3 regions of the Kitasatospora sp. NPDC059462 genome follow, and region 3 is predicted to be linked to each of the others. Evidence: riboswitches for the same ligand, from Rfam matches in the RefSeq annotation. Region 3 holds a riboswitch; each other region holds the start of a gene.
The links. Region 3 has a riboswitch for cobalamin ahead of ACFXAM_RS33945 (ABC transporter substrate-binding protein). Riboswitches for the same ligand answer to the same signal wherever they lie in the genome.
Positions count from the first base shown of each region.

Region 1: it holds a riboswitch for cobalamin, as region 3 does, so the genes downstream of both, ACFXAM_RS25740 (HoxN/HupN/NixA family nickel/cobalt transporter) here and ACFXAM_RS33945 (ABC transporter substrate-binding protein) in region 3, are expected to answer to the same signal.
Region 2: it holds a riboswitch for cobalamin, as region 3 does, so the genes downstream of both, metE (5-methyltetrahydropteroyltriglutamate--homocysteine S-methyltransferase) here and ACFXAM_RS33945 (ABC transporter substrate-binding protein) in region 3, are expected to answer to the same signal.

Region 1 covers NZ_JBHYUU010000116.1:18,857-25,657, forward strand. The annotation lists gene ACFXAM_RS25720 (thioesterase family protein) at 1-711, opposite strand, end outside; gene nusB (transcription antitermination factor NusB) at 876-1,313, opposite strand; gene efp (elongation factor P) at 1,318-1,881, opposite strand; gene ACFXAM_RS25735 (M24 family metallopeptidase) at 1,947-3,053, opposite strand; gene ACFXAM_RS25740 (HoxN/HupN/NixA family nickel/cobalt transporter) at 3,134-4,246, opposite strand; cobalamin riboswitch at 4,278-4,471, opposite strand; gene ACFXAM_RS25745 (ArsR/SmtB family transcription factor) at 4,554-4,928, shown strand; gene ACFXAM_RS25750 (hypothetical protein) at 4,945-6,801, opposite strand, start outside.
Region 2 covers NZ_JBHYUU010000174.1:5,276-12,076, forward strand. The annotation lists gene ACFXAM_RS31175 (amidohydrolase) at 1-1,397, shown strand, start outside; gene ACFXAM_RS31180 (hypothetical protein) at 1,360-1,878, opposite strand; gene metE (5-methyltetrahydropteroyltriglutamate--homocysteine S-methyltransferase) at 2,089-4,404, opposite strand; cobalamin riboswitch at 4,550-4,786, opposite strand; gene ACFXAM_RS31190 (cytochrome P450) at 5,012-6,253, shown strand; gene ACFXAM_RS31195 (GNAT family N-acetyltransferase) at 6,323-6,801, shown strand, end outside.
Region 3 covers NZ_JBHYUU010000220.1:145-6,945, forward strand. The annotation lists gene ACFXAM_RS33930 (ferredoxin) at 1-642, opposite strand, end outside; gene ACFXAM_RS33935 (ABC transporter ATP-binding protein) at 639-1,457, opposite strand; gene ACFXAM_RS33940 (FecCD family ABC transporter permease) at 1,454-2,533, opposite strand; gene ACFXAM_RS33945 (ABC transporter substrate-binding protein) at 2,530-3,378, opposite strand; cobalamin riboswitch at 3,596-3,801, opposite strand; gene ACFXAM_RS33950 (hypothetical protein) at 3,807-4,184, shown strand; gene ACFXAM_RS33955 (maleylpyruvate isomerase N-terminal domain-containing protein) at 5,711-6,484, shown strand; gene ACFXAM_RS33960 (hypothetical protein) at 6,561-6,801, opposite strand, start outside.

The DNA of each region.
Region 1 (6,801 bases), on a different contig from region 3:
GGCCGCGGGCCTGGCCCGCAGGTGCACGGTCAGCTCGACGGTCGGCGCCCAGCCGGGCATCCCGAGGTCGAAGGTGACCGGCGGCAGCGCGTCGGCGGCCAGCAGGAGCAGCAGCGGGTCGGGGGCGCGGCCGTCGGCGAGCCGGAACCAGCCCTGGATCCGTCCGGCACCCGAGGGCTGCCCGAGCGCCCAGCCGACGGTGGCCGGGTCGAGCCGCAGGTCGAAGCGCTCCAGCAGGGCGGCCTGGGTGAGGAGTTCCTTGGGCGCGTGCTCGACGCCGATGCACCGGTCCGGCGGCGGCAGCTGCGGCGGCACGGCGGTGGTGCGCACCTCGCCGTCCTGGGCGGCGAGGTCGCCGTGGGTGGCGACCACCCGCAGCCGCTCCACGCCGTCCTGGCTGAGCGCGGCGGTGCCGGTGGACAGCGAGCGGCCGGTGCGGATCACCTCCGTGCGCACGGTGGCCGGGCCGGGGGTGGCGGCGGAGAGGTAGTAGCCGCTGATCGAGACCGGGTCGGCGTGGCCGGCGCTCTCCGGGCGGGCGGTGTGCGCGAGCGTGAGCGCATGGCCGGCCACGGCCAGCAGCAGTCCGCCGTTGACGCCGCCGCCGATCTGCCAGCCGGCGCCGAGTTCACCGTCGTAGCGGCCGGGCTCGTCCGGGTGCGGGGAGAGCGCGATGCCCTGGTCGAACTCGCTGCGGATCGCCGTGGTCATGGAGGTGGCCTGCCCTTCGCTGCGGGGTCGCCGGCGGGCACGGGGCCGCCGGCGCGCCGGGTTACTGGCGAGTAGAGGCCACCATACGCCGACCGGGTGAACACGCACGACGGCCGCCGGACCGTTTCCGGTCCGGCGGCCGTGGTGCACGCCGTGCGCAGGGGTCAGCGGCGGATGCCGGGCTTCAGCTCCAGGAAGCGGGCCAGCAGGCCGTTGACGAACGCCGGGGAGTCGTCGGTGGAGTACTCCTTGGCGATCTCCACGGCCTCGTCCAGGACGACCGCGTCGGGGACGCGGTCCTCCCAGATCAGCTCGTACGCGCCGAGCCGCAGGACGTTGCGGTCCGCGATCGGCATCCGGTCGAGCGTCCAGCCGACCGCGTACTGCGAGATCAGCTCGTCGATCCGGCGGGCGTGCTGGACGTAACCCTCGACCAGCTCCATGGTGTACTCGCCGACCTGCGGGGTGCCCTCGTCAGGCTTGGGCTCCCGGGCCCGGGCCACCCAGTCGGCGAGGACCGTCAGCGGGTCGACCCCGCGGTGGTCGGCCTCGAACAGGATCTGGAAGGCTCGCGTGCGGGCCTTGGTGCGTGCGGACGACACGGACTTACTTCACCCGGCCGAGGTAGCTGCCGTCGCGGGTGTCGACCTTGACCTTCTCGCCGGTGGTGATGAACAGCGGCACCTGGATCTCGGCGCCGGTCTCCAGCGTCGCCGGCTTGGTGCCACCGGTGGAGCGGTCGCCCTGGACGCCCGGCTCGGTCTCGGCGATGACCAGCTCGACGGCGGCCGGGAGCTCGATGTAGAGCACCGAACCCTCGTTGACGGCGACGAGCGCGTCGAAGCCCTCCAGCAGGTACTTGGCGGCGTCGCCGACGACGACCGGCTCGATGGCCAGCTGGTCGTAGGTGTCCATGTCCATGAACACGAAGTTCTCGCCGTCCTTGTACGAGAACTGCATGGTGCGCTTGTCGACGTTGGCGGTCTCGACCTTGGTGCCCGCGTTGAAGGTCTTGTCGACGACCTTGCCCGTCAGGACCTCCTTGAGCTTGGTACGCACGAAGGCCGGGCCCTTGCCGGGCTTGACGTGCTGGAACTCGACGACGGACCAGAGCTTGCCGCCCTCCAGCTTGAGGACCATGCCGTTCTTGAGATCGTTCGTGGAAGCCACGGGCGCACTTACTCCTGGATATAGCTGTCAAGGAACCAAGGGACGCGTCCTGTGGCACACCTGCGTCACAGGGCGAGGAGCTCCTTGGTGGTGATGGTGAGCAGCTCGGGCCCGCCCTCGTCCAGGGGGCGCACCACGAGCGTGTCCTCGATCCGGACCCCGCCCCGCCCCGGGAGGTGGACCCCCGGGCCGACGGTGACCGGTACGCGGCTGTCCAGTTTACCCATGTCCGTGGGGCCGAGGCGCGGGGCCTCCCGGATCTCCAGGCCGATGCCGTGGCCGATCGGGTGCACGGAGCCCTCGGTGTGCCCGGCCGCCCCCAGGATCTCCCGCGCAGCCCGGTCGGGTACGCACAGCTCGACCCCCGGCCCGAGCGCCTCCCGCCCGGCCCGCTGGGCGCGGAACACCAGCCGGTGCAGCTCGACCTGCCAGGGCGCGGGGGCCGCTCCGATCACGAAGGTGCGGGCGGTGGACACCCCGTAGCCGCGGTACTGCGCGCCGAGCACCACGGTCAGGAAGTCGCCCTCCTCCACCCGCCGGTCGGTGGGCTGGTGCGCCGGCTGGCCGGAGTGGCTGCCGGTGCCGACCGAGACCGGGAAGGCCGCCCGGTCGGCGCCGTGGTCGATCATCCGGCGCTCCAGCTCCATCGCCAGGTGCCGTTCGGTGCGCCCGACCAGGATCGACTCCAGCAGCTCGCCGAGCGCCTGGTCGGCGATCTCGGCGGCGATCCGCAGGTCGGCGATCTCGTGCTCGTCCTTGACCACCCGCAGCCGCTCGACCGCCTGGCCGACGTCCGCCAGCCGCACCCCCTCGGCCAGCCCGGCCACCGCCCGGTGCCGGGCGACCGTCAGGTCGTGCTCCTCCACCGCCAGCCCGGCCGCCCCCAGCCGCGCCGCGGCGGCCGCCGCGGCCAGCGCGGTGTCGGAACCGGCGGCCACCGGCAGCCGGGTGACGTCGGGGGCGATCAGGTGCTCGCCGGTGTCGTCCGGCGGCAGGTCGTCCGGCAGCGCGAGCAGCACCCGGTCCCGGGTCAGCAGCAGGCTCGCCCCGCACGGCGGGCAGCCGGTCAGGTACCGCACGTTCGCCGCCCGGGTGATCAGCGCCGCGTCGGCCCCGGAGGCACCGCAGTGCTCCCGCAACCGCTCCCGGCGGCCCGCGTACGCATCAGCCATGCGTCGAGCCTACGAACCCGGCCCCCGATCCGCCCGCCGAACGCCCCCACCCGGGCAGCCCCGGCCGCCCGCCCGGGCCGCTACTCCGCGGCCTTCGGGCTCCACTTCCGCTCCACCCCGGCCAGCCGCCAGTAGGCGATGGCGGCGGCCCAGACCACCACGAACAGGGCGACGATCGCGTAGCCGACGTTGTCCAGCGAGATGTCCGCGATCCAGCCGCTCACCGGGTCGGTGAGGTCCAGCTTCTCGTGCAGCACGCCGACCAGCTCGATGGTGCCGATGACGAAGGCCACCGCGATGGACAGCCCGGTGATCGTCAGGTTGTAGTACACCTTCCGCACCGGGTTGGAGAACGCCCACTGGTAGGCGAAGTTCATGAAAGTGCCGTCCAGCGTGTCGAACAGGCTCATCCCGGCCGCGAACAGCAGCGGCAGGCAGACGATCGCGTACCACGGCAGGCCGGAGGCCGCGCCCGAGCCGGCCATCACCATCAGGGTGACCTCGGTCGCGGTGTCGAAGCCCAGGCCCAGCACCATGCCGACCGGGAACATCTGCCCGGGCCGGGTGATCGAGCGGGTCGCCCGGTTCAGCACCCGGGCCATCAGGCCGCGCGCGTTCAGGTGCGCCTCCAGCTCGGCCTCGTCGAACCGGCCGGCGCGCATCGAGCGGAACACCCTGAGGATGCCGAACAGCGCCGCCAGGTTCAGCGCGCCGATCAGGTACAGGAAGACGCCGGAGGCCGAGGTGCCGACCATGCCCAGCCACTGGTGGGTGGACGACTCGTCGTCCATCAGCGTGTTGGCCAGCTGCGCGCCGCCCGCCACCAGGGCGGCCATCAGCACCACCATCGAGGAGTGCCCGAGCGCGAACCAGAAGCCCACCGAGACCGGGCGCTTGCCGTCCGCCATCAGCTTGCGGGTGGTGTTGTCGATCACCGCGATGTGGTCGGCGTCGAAGGCGTGGCGCATGCCGAGGGTGTAGGCGGTGATGCCCAGGCCCACCCCGAAGACCTGGGTGCCCACCTCGTACTTCTCCGGCGCCACCAGGAAGATCAACGTGCCGAACGCCACCACGTGCATGGCGAGGATCACGCCCAGCAGCCCGGCGGTGCGCAGGGTGTCCTCCCGGCGCCAGCGGAAGGCGGGCAGGGCGGCGGGCGACGCCGCGGCGGCGGCGGTTTCGGGCAGGGTCATCTGCGGATCACGCTCCAGCACCTCGTGGAATGACTTCGTGAGATGCCGCGGCCGGTCTCCTGGCTTACGGGGCTCCCGTACCCGCCTTCCCAAGCGCGCGAGGCGCCCAGTGGCGTCGTGGGTACGGACACTCTCCCCCGATCACAGTGGCGAGGGCCGCTCCGGACTGGGACCCCTGAGGGTCCGTCACCGGTCTTCCCGAGCACCACGGCGGGGAACACCGTAGGGGCCCGGGGCGACCCATGCAAGGCTGCGCACCTACGCAGGTGTTCAGGATCACAACCTCCCGCCTGCCAGAATGGGCCGTATGCATCTCGTACCGGCCGACCGCGCGGGCCACCGCACCATCGACGGCCACCGGGTCTGCGAGGCCATCGCCGCGATCGGCGACACCGCCCACGTCCGCTCCTGGGCCGACCGCTTCGCCCTGCTCGCCGACCCCGGCAGGCTCGCCCTCCTGCTCGCCCTGCACCGCACCGGCCCCCTCGCCGTCACCGACCTCGCCGTCGCCACCGGCATGCGCGACCCCGCCGTCTCCCAGGCCCTGCGCCTCCTGCGCACCGCCGGCGTGGTGGCCGGCGAGAAGGAGGGCCGCGTCGTGCGCTACCGGCTCGTGGACGCCACCCTGCGCCCCCTCCTCGACCAATGCGCCGGCGACACCCCCGCCATAGCAGCCGGCTGACCGCCGGGCGGCTCGCTCAGCGCCCCCGCAGCTCCCCCAGCCGGGCACGGTTGCGGTCGGCCAGGGCCTCGTCGCCCAGCTCCTCCGCCAGTTCGACGAGCAGCGCCCGCGCCGTCCCCTCCTTCGCCGGCTGGCCCAGCTCGCGGGCCCGCCCGGCGCTCCGCTCCGCCGCGGCGGCCGCCGCCGCGGGCCGGTGCAGCGCTCGCTCGGCCCGGGCCTCGACCAGCGGAAGCCGCATCAGCATCGGGGCGTCGCCCTCCTGCTCGGCCAGCTCGGTCGCGTCCCGCAGCACGGTCAGCGCCTCCTCCGGCCGCCCGGCGGCCACCAGGGCCTGGGCGAGGTTGTAGCTCTGCACCACCACCCCGTGCGGGTCGCCAGCGTTGGCCTCCCGGGCCAGGGTGAACAGCTCGACGGCCCGCTCCGGCCGCCCGTCGGCCAGGCAGAGCAGGCCGTCCGTCTCCCACAGCACACCGGCCAGCCGCGGCTCGTCCACCTCCGGCAACAGGGCCGCGGCGGCCGCCAACTGCTCCGCGGCGAGCGGGTACTCGGCGCGCTCGCAGTAGGCACGCCCGAGCTGGTTGCGCATCCGGATCTCGGCGTCCGGCCGGCCGTCCCGCCGGGCCGCCTCGACGCCGAGCAGGTGGCTCTCCACCCAGTCCCCGTAGTGCTTGCGCCCGTGGTAGAGCGGCCAGAGCGACTCGCAGAGCCGCCACACCTCGCCGTGCCACCGCTGCTCTGCGGCGGAACGGACGGCGCCCAGCAGATTGGCCCGCTCGCTCTGCAGCCACTCCAGCGCGTCCGGTGCCGACCCGAAGCCGGGCAGCACCGCGCCGTCCCCTCCGACCGCCGCGCCCTCATCGCCCTGGAGCCGCAAACGGTCCCCGATCGCCCGGTCGGCGAGCGCCGCACGGCCGCGGTAGTAGGCGACGATCCGGGCCAGCAGGTCCAGCCGGCCGGGCAGTTCGCGGACCACCCCGGCCGCGTGCAGCCGGACCAGGTCGTGGGCGCGGTAGCGGCGCTCCGGCCCCTCGTCCGCGACGTCGTCCAGCAGGTGCGCCGAGCGCAGGTCCGCCAGACCGTCCGCGACCCGCGGCACCCCCACGGCCTCCGCCAGTTCGGCCGAGACCAGCGGGCCGGGATTGACGCCCAGGAGGCAGTAGAGCCGACGGGTGTGCTCGGGCAACCGCCGGTGAACGGTGTCCAGAACGTCCCCCACGGCGCCCTCCTCATTGCTCAGTGACGACAACCTGCGCTCCTTGTCCGTCAGTTCGTCCAGCACCCGGTCCACCCGCAGTTCCTCGCGGTCCAGCAGCCGGTACCCCACGGCGTTCAGCGCCAACGGAAGGCCGCCGCAGAGCTCGACCAGCCGTGCCAGCTCCGCGTCCGTCCCGCGGCCCGGGCCCAGCCAGCCGCGGACCAGCGTGCTCCCGGCCGCGGTCGGGAGCGGGTCGAGGCGCACCACCTCGGCGCCGTCCAGGGCGAGGCCGGGCAGCCGCCGCCTCCCGGCGGCCACCACGAGCCCGGTGGCGGGCAGCAGCGCCCGGACCTCGGCGGCGTGCTCGACGTTGTCCAGGAAGACCAGCACACGGCGCCCCGCGGCCGTCGTGGTGCGGAAGGCCGCCGCCCGTTCTGCCGGTGCGTCCGGCACGGACGGGAGCCCGAAACCGCGCAGGAAGCCGCCGAGCACCTCGCCGAGGTCCACCCCGCCGGGATGCCGGTGGACGGCGAGGTCCGCATAGAGCTGGCCACCCGCGAAATGCACCGCGGACCGGGCCGCGAACTGGGCCACGAGCTCGGTCTTGCCGACACCGCCGAGGCCGCTGAGCGCCACGACGGCCGGGCGGACGTCGTCCAGCCGGCCCAGCACCGCCTC
Region 2 (6,801 bases), on a different contig from region 3:
GATTCCTCGCCCTGATCCGCGAGCGCGCCGCCCGCACCCCGGCCGGCGGATGGATCCGCACCACCGTGAACTGGCAGGAGGTGAACCTCGCCGAGCAGCGGCTGCCCACCACCGGGGAGCTGGACGGCGCCACCGCCGACCACCCGGTGCTGGTGCGCCGCGGCGCCTACAACATGGTGCTCAACTCCGCGGCGCTGCGGCTGGCCGGCATCACCGCCGCCACCCCCGACCCGCCCGGCGGCGTGATCGAGCGCGACGCGGCCGGCCGGCTCACCGGGCGGCTGATCGACAAGGCGACCCAGCTCGCCGAACGCGTCCTGCCCCGGCCCGGGCTCGACGAGCGGATCGACGGCCTGCGCGCCGCCTCCGCCGACTACGCCGCCACCGGGATCGGCACCGTCCGCGACTGCCTGGTCCCGGTAGAGGACCTCGACGTGCTGCGCGCCGCCCGCGACCGCGGCGCGCTCGCCGTCCGGGTCCGGGCCCTGGTCTCCGGCTTCGCCGTCCGCACCCCGGCGGAGGTGGACGGGCTGCTGGACCGGGTCGTGGCCTGGCGCGCCGCCGGCCACGAGGACGACCGGTTCTCCGTCTGGGGGGTGAAGTTCGGCATCGACGGCGGCTTCGAGGCGGGCGCGCTGGAGGAGCCGTACCAGGGGCGGCCGTGCTACCACGGGCGGCTGCTCTGGGAGCCCGGGGAGCTGACGGAGGCCGTCGACCGGGTGGCCGGGCGCGGCCTGCGGGTCGGGGTGCACGCCTGGGGCGACCGCGGGCTGCGCGTCCTGCTCGACGTCTACGAGGAGGTGCTCGCGCGCCGCCCCGGCCTGCCCGCCGGCACTCTGGTCGTCGAGCACGCCGGCCTCGCCCGGCCCGACCAGCGCGCCCGGGCCGTTGCCCTCGGCGTCCCGGTGACCGTCCAGCACCCGCTGCTGCACGACGGCGCGCGCACCCAGCAGCGGGCCTGGGGCGCCGAGCGCACCGGTGCGCTGTTCCCGCTGCGCGAGTGGCTCGACGAGGGCGCGCAGCTCTCCGCCGGTTCGGACTTCCCGGTCGGCCCGTACGGCGCGATGCTCTCGGTGTGGGGCATGACCACCCGGGCCACCGTGGCCGGGGTGATCGGCGCCGAGCACGCCATCGGGCGCGCCGAGGCGATCGCCCTGCACACCGTCAACGCCGCCCGGCTGACCGGCGAGAGCGACATCCGCGGCACCCTGCGCCCGGGCGCGCTCGCCGATCTGACGCTGTGGCCCGCCGATCCGCTGAGCTGCCCGGTCGAGGAGCTGCGCGACCTGCTGCCCGAGCGCACCGTGATCGGCGGGCGGACGGTGCACCGGCGCCGAGCCGCCGGGCCGGACCGGCGGCTCAGGCCGGACGCACCTCCTGGAGCAGTCCCCAGGTGAAGTCCGCGGTGCAGGCACACGGCCGGCCGTCGGTGTCCGGCGCGGTGAAGTCCAGCCGGAACCTGGTGGGCGCGCTGCCCTCGCGCGCAACGGCGGGCGGGAACGCGGCGCCCAGGTCGGCCACCACACAGCTCCACGGCGTCAGATCGGCGAGCGTGCGCAGCACCGGCGGCCGGCTGCCCGGCGCCCGCACCAGCCAGGCGTTCAGTTCCGCCCCGCCCGGCGCGAGGAGCACCTCGAAGCGCAGGTCGGGCCAGAGCGGCAGCGCCCACTGCCGTGCGGTGCAGACGAGGTCCCCGACGCGCCGCGGCAGCACCGCCTCCGGCGCGCCGAGCACGGCCGTCCAGCGCCGCCCGCCGGACGGGGACCCCGGCGCGCGCACCATCGCCTGCCACCGCTTGTTCGCCTCGCGCATGCCCGCGCGCGTCGCCCCCAGCCGGCGCAGCGCCTCCTCGACCGGCTCCGGCCGGAAGTCCGCCATCCGGCGCAGCAGCACCAGCTGGAACTCCGTCACCCCGAACCCGTGGACCGCCACCCCGGCAGGCTACCCGCCCGCGGCGCCGCGCGGCCCGCGCGCCACCGGCGGCGCGGCCGGAAGCGCCCGTCGTGGCGCCGCCACGAGAGCCCCGGGCCCTTGCCGACCCCCGGAAGGGCGGGCGCGCACCGCGGGGTGTGCGCGCCCGCGGCCGCGTCAGCCCGTGAGTTCCCCGCGCAGGCGGCGGGCGGCGGTGACCAGGTTCTCCAGGGAGGCGCGGGTCTCCGGCCAGCCGCGGGTCTTCAGGCCGCAGTCGGGGTTGACCCAGAGCCGCTCGGCGGGGATCGCGGCCAGGCCGGTGCGCAGCAGCCGCTCGGCCTCGTCGGCGCTCGGTACGCGCGAGGAGTGGATGTCCCACACGCCGGGGCCGACCTCGCGCGGGTACCCGGCGGCGGCGAGTTCGCCGGCGACCCGCATGTGGGAGCGGGTGGCCTCCAGGGAGATGACGTCCGCGTCGAGGTCGTCGATGGCCGTCATGATCGCGCCGAACTCGGCGTAGCACATGTGGGTGTGGATCTGGGTGTCGGCGCGGACGCCGGAGGTGGCGAGGCGGAACGCCTCCGTCGCCCAGTCCAGGTAGGCCGGTCGGCCGTCGGCGCGCAGCGGCAGGGTCTCACGCAGGGCGGGTTCGTCGACCTGGACGACGGCGGCGCCGGCGGCCTCCAGGTCGGCGACCTCGTCGCGCAGGGCCAGGGCGACCTGGCGGGCGGTGTCGGCGAGCGGCTGGTCGTCGCGGACGAAGGACCACGCGAGCATGGTGACCGGGCCGGTGAGCATGCCCTTGACCGGGCGGTCGGTGAGGCCCTGGGCGTAGCGGAACCAGTCGACCGTCATCGGGCCCGGGCGGGAGACGTCCCCGGCAAGGACCGGCGGGCGGACGTAGCGGGTGCCGTAGGACTGCACCCAGCCGTGCCGGGTGGCGAGGAAGCCGGTGAGCTGTTCGGCGAAGTACTGGACCATGTCGTTGCGTTCGGGCTCGCCGTGCACCAGGACGTCCAGCCCGGCCTTCTCCTGGAAGGCGATCACCTCGCGGACCTCGGCCTCCATCCGCGCCCGGTAGGCGGCGGCGTCGGTCCGCCCGGCGGTGAGGTCGGCGCGGGCGGCCCGCAGTTCGGCGGTCTGCGGGAAGGAGCCGATCGTGGTGGTGGGCAGCAGCGGAAGGCCGAGCCGGGCGCGCTGGGCCCCGGCGCGCCCGGGGTGGGCCGGGGTGCGGCGGGCGTCCTCGGCGGTGACGGCGGCGGTGCGGGCGCGCACGGCGGGGTCGCGGGTGATCGGGGAGGCGGCCCGGGAGGCCAGGTGGGCGCGGTTGGCGGCGAGTTCGGCGGCGATCGCGCCGGTGCCCTCGCGCAGGCCGCGCGCGAGCAGCGCGGTCTCCTCGGCCTTCTGCCGGGCGAAGGCGAGCCAGCGGGCGAGCTGCGGGTCGAGGTCCCGCTCGGCGGTGGCGTCGACCGGCACGTGCAGCAGGGAGCAGGACGGCGCCACGTCCACGTGGCCGGCCAGGCCGAGCAGGGTGGCCAGGGTGGCGAGCGAGGCCTCCAGGTCGTTGATCCAGATGTTGCGGCCGTCGACGACGCCCGCGACCAGGCGCTTGCCGGGCAGTCCGCCGGCGGCGGCGAGGTCGTCCAGATTGGCGGCGGCCGGCCCGGTGAAGTCCAGTGCCAGCCCCTCCACGGGCGCCGCGGCCAGCACCGGAAGCGCCTCGCCGAGGCGGTCGAAGTAGCTCGCGACCAGCAGCTTCGGCCGGTCGGTGCGGGCGCCGAGCTCGCGGTAGGCGCGGGCGACGGCGTTCAGTTCGGCCGGGGTGCGGTCCTGGACGAGCGCGGGCTCGTCCAGCTGCACCCAGTCCGCGCCGGCCGCGTGCAGGTCGGCGAGGAGTTCGGCGTAGACGGGCAGCAGCCGGTCCAGCAGGGTGAGCGGCCGGAAGTCCTCCGCGACGCCGGGGGCGGGCTCGGCCAGCAGCAGGTAGGTGACCGGGCCCACCAGCACCGGGCGGGCCTCGTGGCCGGCGGCGAGCGCCTCGGCGAGTTCGCCGACCGCCTTGCCGGAGTTGGCGGTGAAGGCGGTGTCCGGCCCCAGTTCGGGGACGAGGTAGTGGTAGTTGGTGTCGAACCACTTGGTCATCTCCAGCGGCGCGGCGTCCTGGGTGCCGCGCGCCATGGCGAAGTAGCCGTCGAGCGGGTCGGCGTCGACGGCGGCCCGGTGGCGGGCGGGGACGGCGCCGACGGCGACGGTGGTGTCGAGCACGTGGTCGTAGAGCGAGAAGTCGCCGGTGGGGAGTTCGCGCACGCCCGCCCCGGCGAGCTGCGTCCAGTTCTCCCGGCGCAGTCGGGCGGCGGTGGCGTGCAGGGCGTCGGCGGTGACGGTGCCCTTCCAGTAGCCCTCGACCGCCTTCTTGAGCTCCCGGTTCCGGCCCTGCCGGGGGTAGCCGTGGACGGTGGCCAGGGTGGCCGCGGCTGCGGACTTCGCTGTCAAGGGACTCTCCTTCGCGAGTCTTGATCCTCGGTGCCCGGTGACGGGACGAGGGCGCGAAGGGATGACGTACCGGACGGAGGCGCCTACGCGGCTCCGTGTGCACGCCGACCCGCCCACGAGGTCACCGGGATGGCCGCGCGCGATCGGTCGCGCGCGGACAGCGGGCAGGTCTTCGGACTCGCGGGCACGCCCGCCCCCGAAAGGGCGGACACCTACTGGCCGTCGCTTCCCGGGCCGCTCGGGCCCAGTGCGTATGACGGCGGTCGTTCCCGCTCACCGCTGCGGGGCAGTCCCGGACTGGCCAGTCGAAAGGCGTCACCGGGTTCCCTCTTACGACGCGCCTGCCTGGCGGGCAGGGCGAACCAGCTGCACGGTCAGCGTAGACGCAGGACGGCGGCCCCGTCACGGAATTCCGTGACGCCCCCCGTACCGCGTCCGGGGCGTCCGGAGCCGGCCGGGACGGGCGAACGCGTGGTGCCCGGCCCTCGGGGGCGGCGCCCCCGGGCGCGCGGCACGGTGACAAGCGCCCTTCCGCCGCCGCCCGGTCGGTCGTACGGTCACCATCGGCCGACCGTTTCCGACCGCCGCTCCCCTTCCAGGAGGGCCCATGGAACCCCGCTGCCCCTACACCCACGTCCTCGACACCCGCGGCACCGCCCTGCACGCCGAGGCCGCCCATCTGCGCTCCCACGGCCCAGCCGTCCGGGTCGAGCTCCCCGGCCGCGTCCAGGCCTGGTCGGTGACCCGGGCCGACGTCGCCCGGAAGCTGCTCACCGACCCCCGGCTCGCCAAGAACGCCCGCCACCACTGGCCCGACTGGATCGACGGCCGGGTCGGCCCCGACTGGCCGCTGGCCAGCTGGGTCGCGGTGGAGTCGATGTTCACCAGCGACGGTGCGGACCACCTCCGGCTGCGCACCCTCACCGCGCCCTCGTTCGGCCCGCGCCGGGTGGAGGCGCTGCGGCCCCGGGTGCGGGCGATCGCCGCCGCCCTGGTCGACGCGCTGCGCGGCGCCGCGCCCGGCGCGACCGTCGACCTGCACACCGGCCTCTCCTACCCGTTGCCGACCACGCTGATCTGCGACCTGTTCGGCGTCCCCGAGGAGCAGCGGGCGGAGGTGCGCCGGGTGGTGGACGGCGTCCTGGCGACCGACGCCACCCCCGAGCACGCCAAGGGCGTCCTCGACGACCTGTTCGCCGCCATGGCCCGCCTCGCCGCCACCAAGCGGGCGGCGCCGGGCGACGACATGACCAGCGAGCTGATCGCCACCCGTGACGCCCACGGGTCCCGGCTCAGCGAGTCGGAGCTGGTCTCCACCCTGATCCTGATGATCGGCGCCGGGTCGGAGACCGCCGTCAACCTCATCGACCACACGGTGGCGCTGCTGCTCTCGCACCCCGGGCAGCTGGCGCTGATCCGCTCCGGCGCGGCGACCTGGCGCGACGCCATCGAGGAGTCGCTGCGCCTGGAGGCGCCGGTGATGCACCTGCCGATGTACTTCGCCGCCGCGGACATCGACCTCGGCGAGGGCGTGCTGATCCGGGCCGGCGAGCCGGTCCTGTTCGCCTTCGGCGCGGCCGGGCGGGATCCGGCCCTGCACCCCGACCGGCCGGAGGAGTTCGACCTCACCCGGTCCGACAAGACCCATCTGGCCTTCGGCCACGGCCGGCACTACTGCTTGGGCGCGGTGCTCGGCACGATGGAGGCCGAGGAGGCGCTGAGCGCCCTGTTCGGCGCCTTCCCCGACGTCGAACTCGCGCTGCCGCCGGAGGGGCTGCTCCCGCAGGAGTCGTTCATCGTGAACGCCCTGCGGTCCCTGCCGGTCCGGCTCAGCCCGGCCGCCGGCTAGGCCCCGTCCCGTCCCCCGCCTGCGGCGGCCGGTGGGGCGGTTGTCGGTGGGGCCGTCTACCGTACGCCCATGGACGATCACGTCACCGCCGTACGCCTGGAGCCCTGGTCCGAGGCGGACGCCGCGCTGCTGTCCGCCCTCAACGCGCCGGAGTTGATGGCGCACCTCGGCGGCCCGGAGAGCGGGGGGCAGGTGGCCCGCCGTCACCGTCGCTACGTCGACCTCAGTGCCCGGCCCGCCGCCGCGGGGCGGATGTTCCGGATCGTGCTGCCGGACGGCGCGGCGGCGGGCAGCATCGGGTTCTGGGAGCGCACGTGGGAGGGCGGGCCGGTGTACGAGACCGGCTGGACGGTGCTGCCGGCCTTCCAGGGCCGGGGCGTGGCGAAGGCCGCCACCCGGGCGGTGGTGGCCGAGGCCCGGGCCGCCGGGCTCCACCGGTACCTGCACGCCTTCCCCTCGGTGGACAACGCCGCGTCCAACGCGGTGTGCCGGGGCACGGGCTTCGAGCTGCTGGGCGTGCGGGAGTTCGAGTACCCGCCGGGCCGGCC
Region 3 (6,801 bases):
GGCGGCAGCCGGGTCCACCCGCCCGTACCAGATGTCGTCGGGCTGGACGGTGACGACGGGGGCCTGGTTGCAGGGGAACTGGCACCCCGTCTGGGTCACGAGCACGTCGTCGTCACCGAGGCCCCGCGCGCCGAGCTCCTGCACCAGGGCGCGCAGTCCCTCCTCGGCGCCCTGGGCCGCGCAGCGCGGGCCGCGGCACACCAGCACCTGATGCCGGTGGCCCGGGACGTCCTCCCAGGCCGCCGAGGTGAGGCCGGGCTCCGTGCCGGTGATCGCCTTCGTCACCGCGGCCACCGCGGCGACCGCGTCGGGCGAGTCGGCGAGGCGGGTCGCGACGAGCAGCTCGGGCCGGTGACCCGTGCGCTCGCGCCACCAGTGCGCGGCGATCCGCCGCAGCCAGGAGTGGGCGGGGCCGGAGGCCGTGAGGCGGACGCCGACCACGACCACGGTCCCGGTGCCCGCGTCGGCCAGCCTGGTCAGCTCGGCCGACAGCGACGGGTCCGCCTGCTGCAGGAACGCGATCGAGGTCCGGTGCGAGGCCGCCGTCCGGAGGAGTTCGTCACGGCGGACGGCCTCCGCGATCGACATGCCGACCAGCAGCACGGCGCTGCGGCGGGCAGATTCCGGGAGCGGGGAGGTCATGGCGTCGTCCTTTCGGGGAGCAGTCCGTTCCACCGGATGTGCGGTCGGTCGTGCCGGGGGTGGCGTTCCACGGTGGCGTCGACGCCGTAGACGTGCGCGATCATGGGCGAGGTGAGCACCTCCGGGCCGGGCCCGTGGGCGACCAGCCGGCCGTCGAGCAGGACGGCGATGTCGTCGCAGTAGGCGGCGGCGAGTTCGAGGTCGTGCAGCGCGGCCACCGTGGTGATGCCGAGGCCGCGGACGGTGTCGAGGAAGCCGAGTTGGTGGCGCAGGTCGAGGTGGTTGGTGGGTTCGTCGAGCAGCAGCACGCCGGGCTCCTGCACCAGCGCCCGCGCGAGCTGGACCCGTTGGCGCTCGCCGCCCGACAGCGTCGGCCAGGACCGGTCGAGCAGGTGGCCGACGTCGGCCGCGGCGACGGCGTCGGCGAACACCGCCCGCTCGTGGGCGTCGGCCGCGGTGTTCGCCGGGACGGGCCAGCGGCTGCGGTGCGGGGTGCGGCCGAGGTCGATGACCTGGCGGACCGGCAGCGACAGCCGGGTGTCCGCCTGCTGCTCCATGAAGGCCACCTGGCGCGCCCGTCGGCGGGCGGTGAGCGCGTGGAGGTCCTCGCCGTCCAGGAGGACCCGCCCGCCGCTCGGCCGGGTCAGTCCGGCGACCGCGCGCAGCAGGGTGGTCTTCCCCGCGCCGTTGGGCCCGAGCAGGCCGGTGACCCGGCCGGGGGCGAACGCGAGCGAGACCGCGTCCAGCAGGGTGGCTCCGCCGATGCGCACCCGAAGGCCCTCGGCACGGAGCTCGACGGGGGGTGTCGCCGTCACTGTCCGCTCCCGTCGGCCCGGCCCTGGCGCCACAGCAGCCAGGCGAAGAAGGGTGCTCCGAGCCCGGCCGTGATGATGCCGACGGGGAGCTCCCGGTCGGGGAGGACCGAGCGCGCCACGATGTCGCTGCCGACCAGGAGGGACGCGCCCACCAGCGCCGACACGGGCAGCAGGACGGCGTGGCGCGGTCCGCAGACGAGCCGGACCACGTGCGGCACGACCAGGCCGAGGAACCCGATCACGCCGGTCTGGGCGACCAGGCACGCGGTCACCAGCGCGGCGGTGGCGACGAGGACCCAGCGGGTGCGCTCGACGTGGACGCCGAGGGAGCGGGCGGCGGTCTCGCCGAAGGCGAAGGCGTCCAGGTCGCGGGCCGAGGAGGCGAGGACCGTGATGCCGATCAGCGCGACCGCGGTCAGGAGGACGGCGGTGGGCCACCGCACGCCGGCGACCGAGCCCAGCGTCCACTCCATGACGCCGCGCGCCGCGTTGCGGTCCCCGAGGACCAGCACGACGAACGAGGTGTAGGCCCCGCACATCTGGCCCACGGCGATGCCGGCGAGCACGGTCCGGGTGGTCGGCAGCGTCCGGGTGCGCGCGGCGGCCAGGGCCAGCACGACGACGGCCGCGAGCAGGGCACCGGCGAACGCGGCGACCGCCACCGCGCCGGTGCCCACGGCGCCGGACACGCCGACGCCGAGGACGATCACGGTGACGGCGCCGGCGGCGGCCCCGTCCGAGATCCCGAGCAGGAAGGGATCGGCCAGGTCGTTGCCGGTGAGGGTCTGCAGCACGGCGCCGCAGACCGCGAGTCCGGCGCCGGTGGCGGCCGCTCCCAGGACCCGGGGCAGCCGCAGCTGCCAGACGATCTGGTCGTCCAGCAGCGTCACGGGCGGGTCGCCCAGTCCGAGACGGCGCACCACGACCTCGAACACCGTCCGGACCGGCTCGTGCTGCGAGCCGACGGCCAGACCGAGGAGCACGGTGGTCAGGAGCAGGGCGGCGGCGACGGCCAGGGCCGCCGCCGTGCGGCCCGGACCGGCGGGCCGCACGGCGGGGCGGGGTGCGGCGGTCATGAACCCGGGCGCAGCAGGCCCAGCCCGGCCGACACCCGGGCGGCGCCGTCGGCGAGCAGCACGCCGGGCGTCGACTCCGAGAACGGCACCACCACGAAGGCCTTGCGCTGCACGGCGGTGAGCCTGCTCAGCACCGGGTCGTTCTCCAGGTAGTCGATCTTGGACCGGGCGGTGTCCCAGTCGGCGTCCGCGAGCACGATGGCGTCCGGATCCGCGGCGACGACCTTCTCCCAGCTCACGCTCTGCCAGCTGCCGGGCAGGTCCGCGAAGACGTTGCGGGCGCCCACGGCGTCGAGCACCAGCTGCGGCCCGCCGTGGCCGGCGCCGACGTACGGCGCCTTGGTGTCCGAGTCGAACCACAGGACCTTCAGGTCCTTGCCCGCGGCCGTCGCCCTGAACCCGGCCAGCTGGTCCTCCTGCTGCCGCTGGAGCGCGGCCGCCCGCTCCGGGACGCCGAACACCCTGGCGACGTCGTTCAGTTCGCCCCACATCGCCTGCCAGGTCGTCGGCGGCACCTGGCTCTTGTCCGCGCAGCCGAACGGGGACAGGTACGACGGCATGCCCTGGCCGCGCAGTTCCTCCCGGCTTCCCGCGACCTTGTCGGTGAACGCGCTGGAGTAGGAGGCGTACAGGAAGTCGGGACGGGCCGCGAGGAGCTTCTCCTTCGTCGGGTAGTCCTCGGAGAGCACCGGAACGGAGTCGTAGGCCGCCTTCCATTTCTCCGGGACGGCGTTGTCGAGGTAGGCGGTACCGGCCATCCGGGACTCCAGGCCGAGGGCCAGGGCGACCTCGGTGGCCCCCTGGTTGAGCGTCACCAGCCGCTCGGGCGGGGCGCCGGCCGTCACGGTCGTCCCGCAGTTGACCAGGCTGACCGGCGCAGCGCTTCCGCCCGTCGCCGTGGACGCGACGGGCGCGGGGGCGCCCGTGCAGGCGCCGAGCACGCCGGTGAACAGGACGGCCGCGACCGCCCGGCCGGCACGTACCCGACCTGCGGGGCGTGCGGAACGTATGGACGCAAACGGGTACGGCAAAGCGCGGGGCACGTGTTCTCCAAAACCCTCGTGGAACATGTCGCGCCGTGGCCGGTCTCCTGGCTTCCGCATCGACGCACCGCAGCCGACCTTCCCGGGGGGCTCTTCGAGCCGTCCCAGTGGCCCTGACCGCTGGCGGAGCCGGTCAGCGAGGGCCGCGGTACTCCGCGGCAACAGTGGCGAGGGCCGCACCGGACTCGAACCGGTTTCCCGAACACCACGGCGATGGCAAGGTATCAGGCGTGGTCAGGTCGGTGCCGACCGGCTGCCCGAGGACACCGCCCGGGCGCCGGCCGCGCAGCGCCCCCACGCCCACGTGCCGACCACCCCCTCCGCGCGCCTTCGCGCTGCCGCTGCTGCGCGAGGCCGGCCTGACGCTCTCCACCGACCTGCACAACCGGGACGGCGTCAACACCCGCCACGAGCCGCTCGCCCACGCGGCGGACCTCGTCCTCGTCTCGACGACGGCCCTCGCGGATCCCGGGCGGACCATGCGCCGGATCGTCGAGCGCGGCCGGGCCCGGACGGTCGTCGCCTCGGCGGCCGGCGACGCCGTCGGCCGTGACGGACTCCTCGCCCGCGCCGCGGCACTCGACGCAGCGGACGGCGGAAGCCCATGACGGACGCAGCGCGCGGCCACGACGTGCGCGCCCTCGGTGGTGGCCGGTGCCGGGGGCCAGGGGAGGGTGGTGACGTCGCGGGCCGCGGTGCGGGCCGCACCCGCCGGGCGAGATCGTCGGCCGGGTCGTTGTCGTGGCAGCGCGGCGCGGTGTCCGTCGGGGGCGGGACGGTCGCGACCGCCGGCGGTGGGAGCAGGCGGACGGCTCCGTAAGGTGCCGTTGAGCGGCAGGGGTCCGCCCCTGCCGGCCGAGCGGCCGCACGCGGCGCGCTCGACCCGTTCACCGCCGGACGCGGATCGCCGAGGCCCGCCGAGCTCACCCGAACGGTGCGCCGGCGGGCCGAAGGCGACTTGGCGTCAGAAGGGGTTCCGCCCGGGTCACGTCACCGGCAGACAGACGGCGTAGACCATGTAGGAGCCGCTGGTGCTTGCCGAGTTGTTGAAGGACACCGTCCACATGTTCGCGGCGGACGGGTAGGACTCGTACAGCTGGACCGTGAGGTTGTTGCCGCCGAGGGGCGTCCGCAGCCCACCGCCCGTGATGACGGTACCTGCCGGACAGGCCGTGGTTCCCGTGTTGAGTCCGGAGGTCAGGGTGTGGGTCGTCTGGATGATCTGGGTCGGGAGGGTCGGCCCCGCAGGTCCGACAGGGCCGACCGGACCGGCCGGTCCCTGCGGTCCTGCCGGGCCCTGAGGTCCGGGAGGTCCCGGAGGGCCCGGCTTCCCGGACGAGCAGCTGTGCGGGCAGCCGCCCCCTCACCGGTGGTCGGTCTCGTCACCGGCCTCCGCCTGGGGTGTCACGAATCCGGTCAGCAGTGTGGCGGCCAGCACCGGCAGGGCGACGTTCCGCAGCAGGGTCAGGTGTTTCCGTCGCAATCCATCCTCCGTGAGTTCCTCGAATTCCGATCCCGTTCGTACACCGCACATGGCGGTGGCCGGGGCGCAATACTCATGTGAACACGCCTGAGAAGGCCGCGCGAGCAAGGAGATCCCTCTGGGGAATCGACCGAACCCGAGAAGCTGACACGGTGTCCGATGGGTCCGGGGACGTCGTACCAGCGGCTCGCCGGCGGACCGCCATTGACTCGCTGACGGTGGGTCGATCTGCGGCGACCTCCGTCATCGGCGGCCACCCGTTCCCGGTTCTCCTGAGATGCGGGAGGAGCTCGCGGGGACTACGCCGGGCGGTCATCGGCATGGGGATGTGATCGGTTTTCCTGCCGGACGGCCTTTCCCGCCCACCGGATTTCCACGCACTCGACCGGTGTGTCCTGGTGCTGTGCAAACGGCGCCGAGCCGCATCCCGCCGGACCGGTCCGACGTCGGCCGACCTCGGCATGCCGACCCTCGGCCCGCCACCGGATGCGGGCACACCCATCCGCCGACCAGGGTCACCGCCCGTCGGCACGGCACGGCACGGCACGGCACGGCAAGGCACCGCGCCGCCCGGCCGGGCAGCCGCGGCCTCTGACCGGGCTCCGACAAACTCGCTGTCCGGCGGCCGGAGCCCCGTGATACACAACCGTCGTGCAAAAAATCTTGGAGTTCCCCGAGGTCCTGCGGCTGATCGAGGACCGCTCGGCCGCGTTCCGCGCCGCGATCGCGTCCGCCCCCGACCTCGACGTCCAGGTCCCCGGCTGCCCGGAGTGGACGCTGCGCGAACTGGCGCAGCACCTCGGCGACGGCCGCCGCCGTCAGGCCGCCGTCGTCGCGGCGGGCCCGGGTGCCGAGCCCCCGGCGAGGACGGACCCGAAGGGCGCCCCGACCGCGCCCCGCGACCGGGAGGCCCTGGACGCCTGGCTCGCCGAGTCGACCGAGCTCATGCTCGCCGCGCTGCGCGAGGCCGGCCCGGACCGCGGCTGCTGGACGTGGTGGGGCCGCTCGCAGGCCCCGGAGACCAGCGGAGCCCTGGCCCGGCACCAGATCCAGGAGATCGCCGTCCACACCTACGACGTCCGGCTCACCCTGGGCGCCGCACAGCCGCTGCCGACGGACGTCGCGGTCGAGGGCGTCGACGAGTTCCTGACGACCGTCTCGGCGACGACCGTCCCGTGGCCGTTCAAGCCGGCGACCATCGACCTGCACGCGACCGAGGGCGGCTCCTGGCGCCTGACCCTCGACGCCGACGGCGTGCGCTGCGACGACCTCGCCGCCGACGCGGAGCCGGGCGACCTGGTGATGCGAGGCGCAGCGAGCGACCTGGTCCTGTACTTCTACGACCGCATCCCGCTCGACCGCCTGGACAACACCGGCGACACCGAGCCGATGGAGCAGCTCGCGGAGTGGGACCCGAACGCGTAGCGCGCGGGACGCGTCGGCCGGTGGTGCCCGCGCTCCTGCGGGCGCCACCGGGCCGACGGCGCCCGGTGCGGGGCCGTCACGGGGACAGCCACTCGCCGAAGAGGGGCGCGAGGCCGTTGCCGCCCTCCGCGCACGCGAACGTCCCCGGGCAGCACCGTTCCCACCCGGTGGGCGTGGCCAGCAGGGTCAGCCGCGACCACCGGGTCGCGGAGGGGGAGGACCGGTGGAGCCGGAGCCCGAGCTCCGGCACCGTCACGTCGTCGGCGGTCGGGGAGGAGGGGCGGGCCGATCCCGGCAGGACGGAGACGACGTCCGCG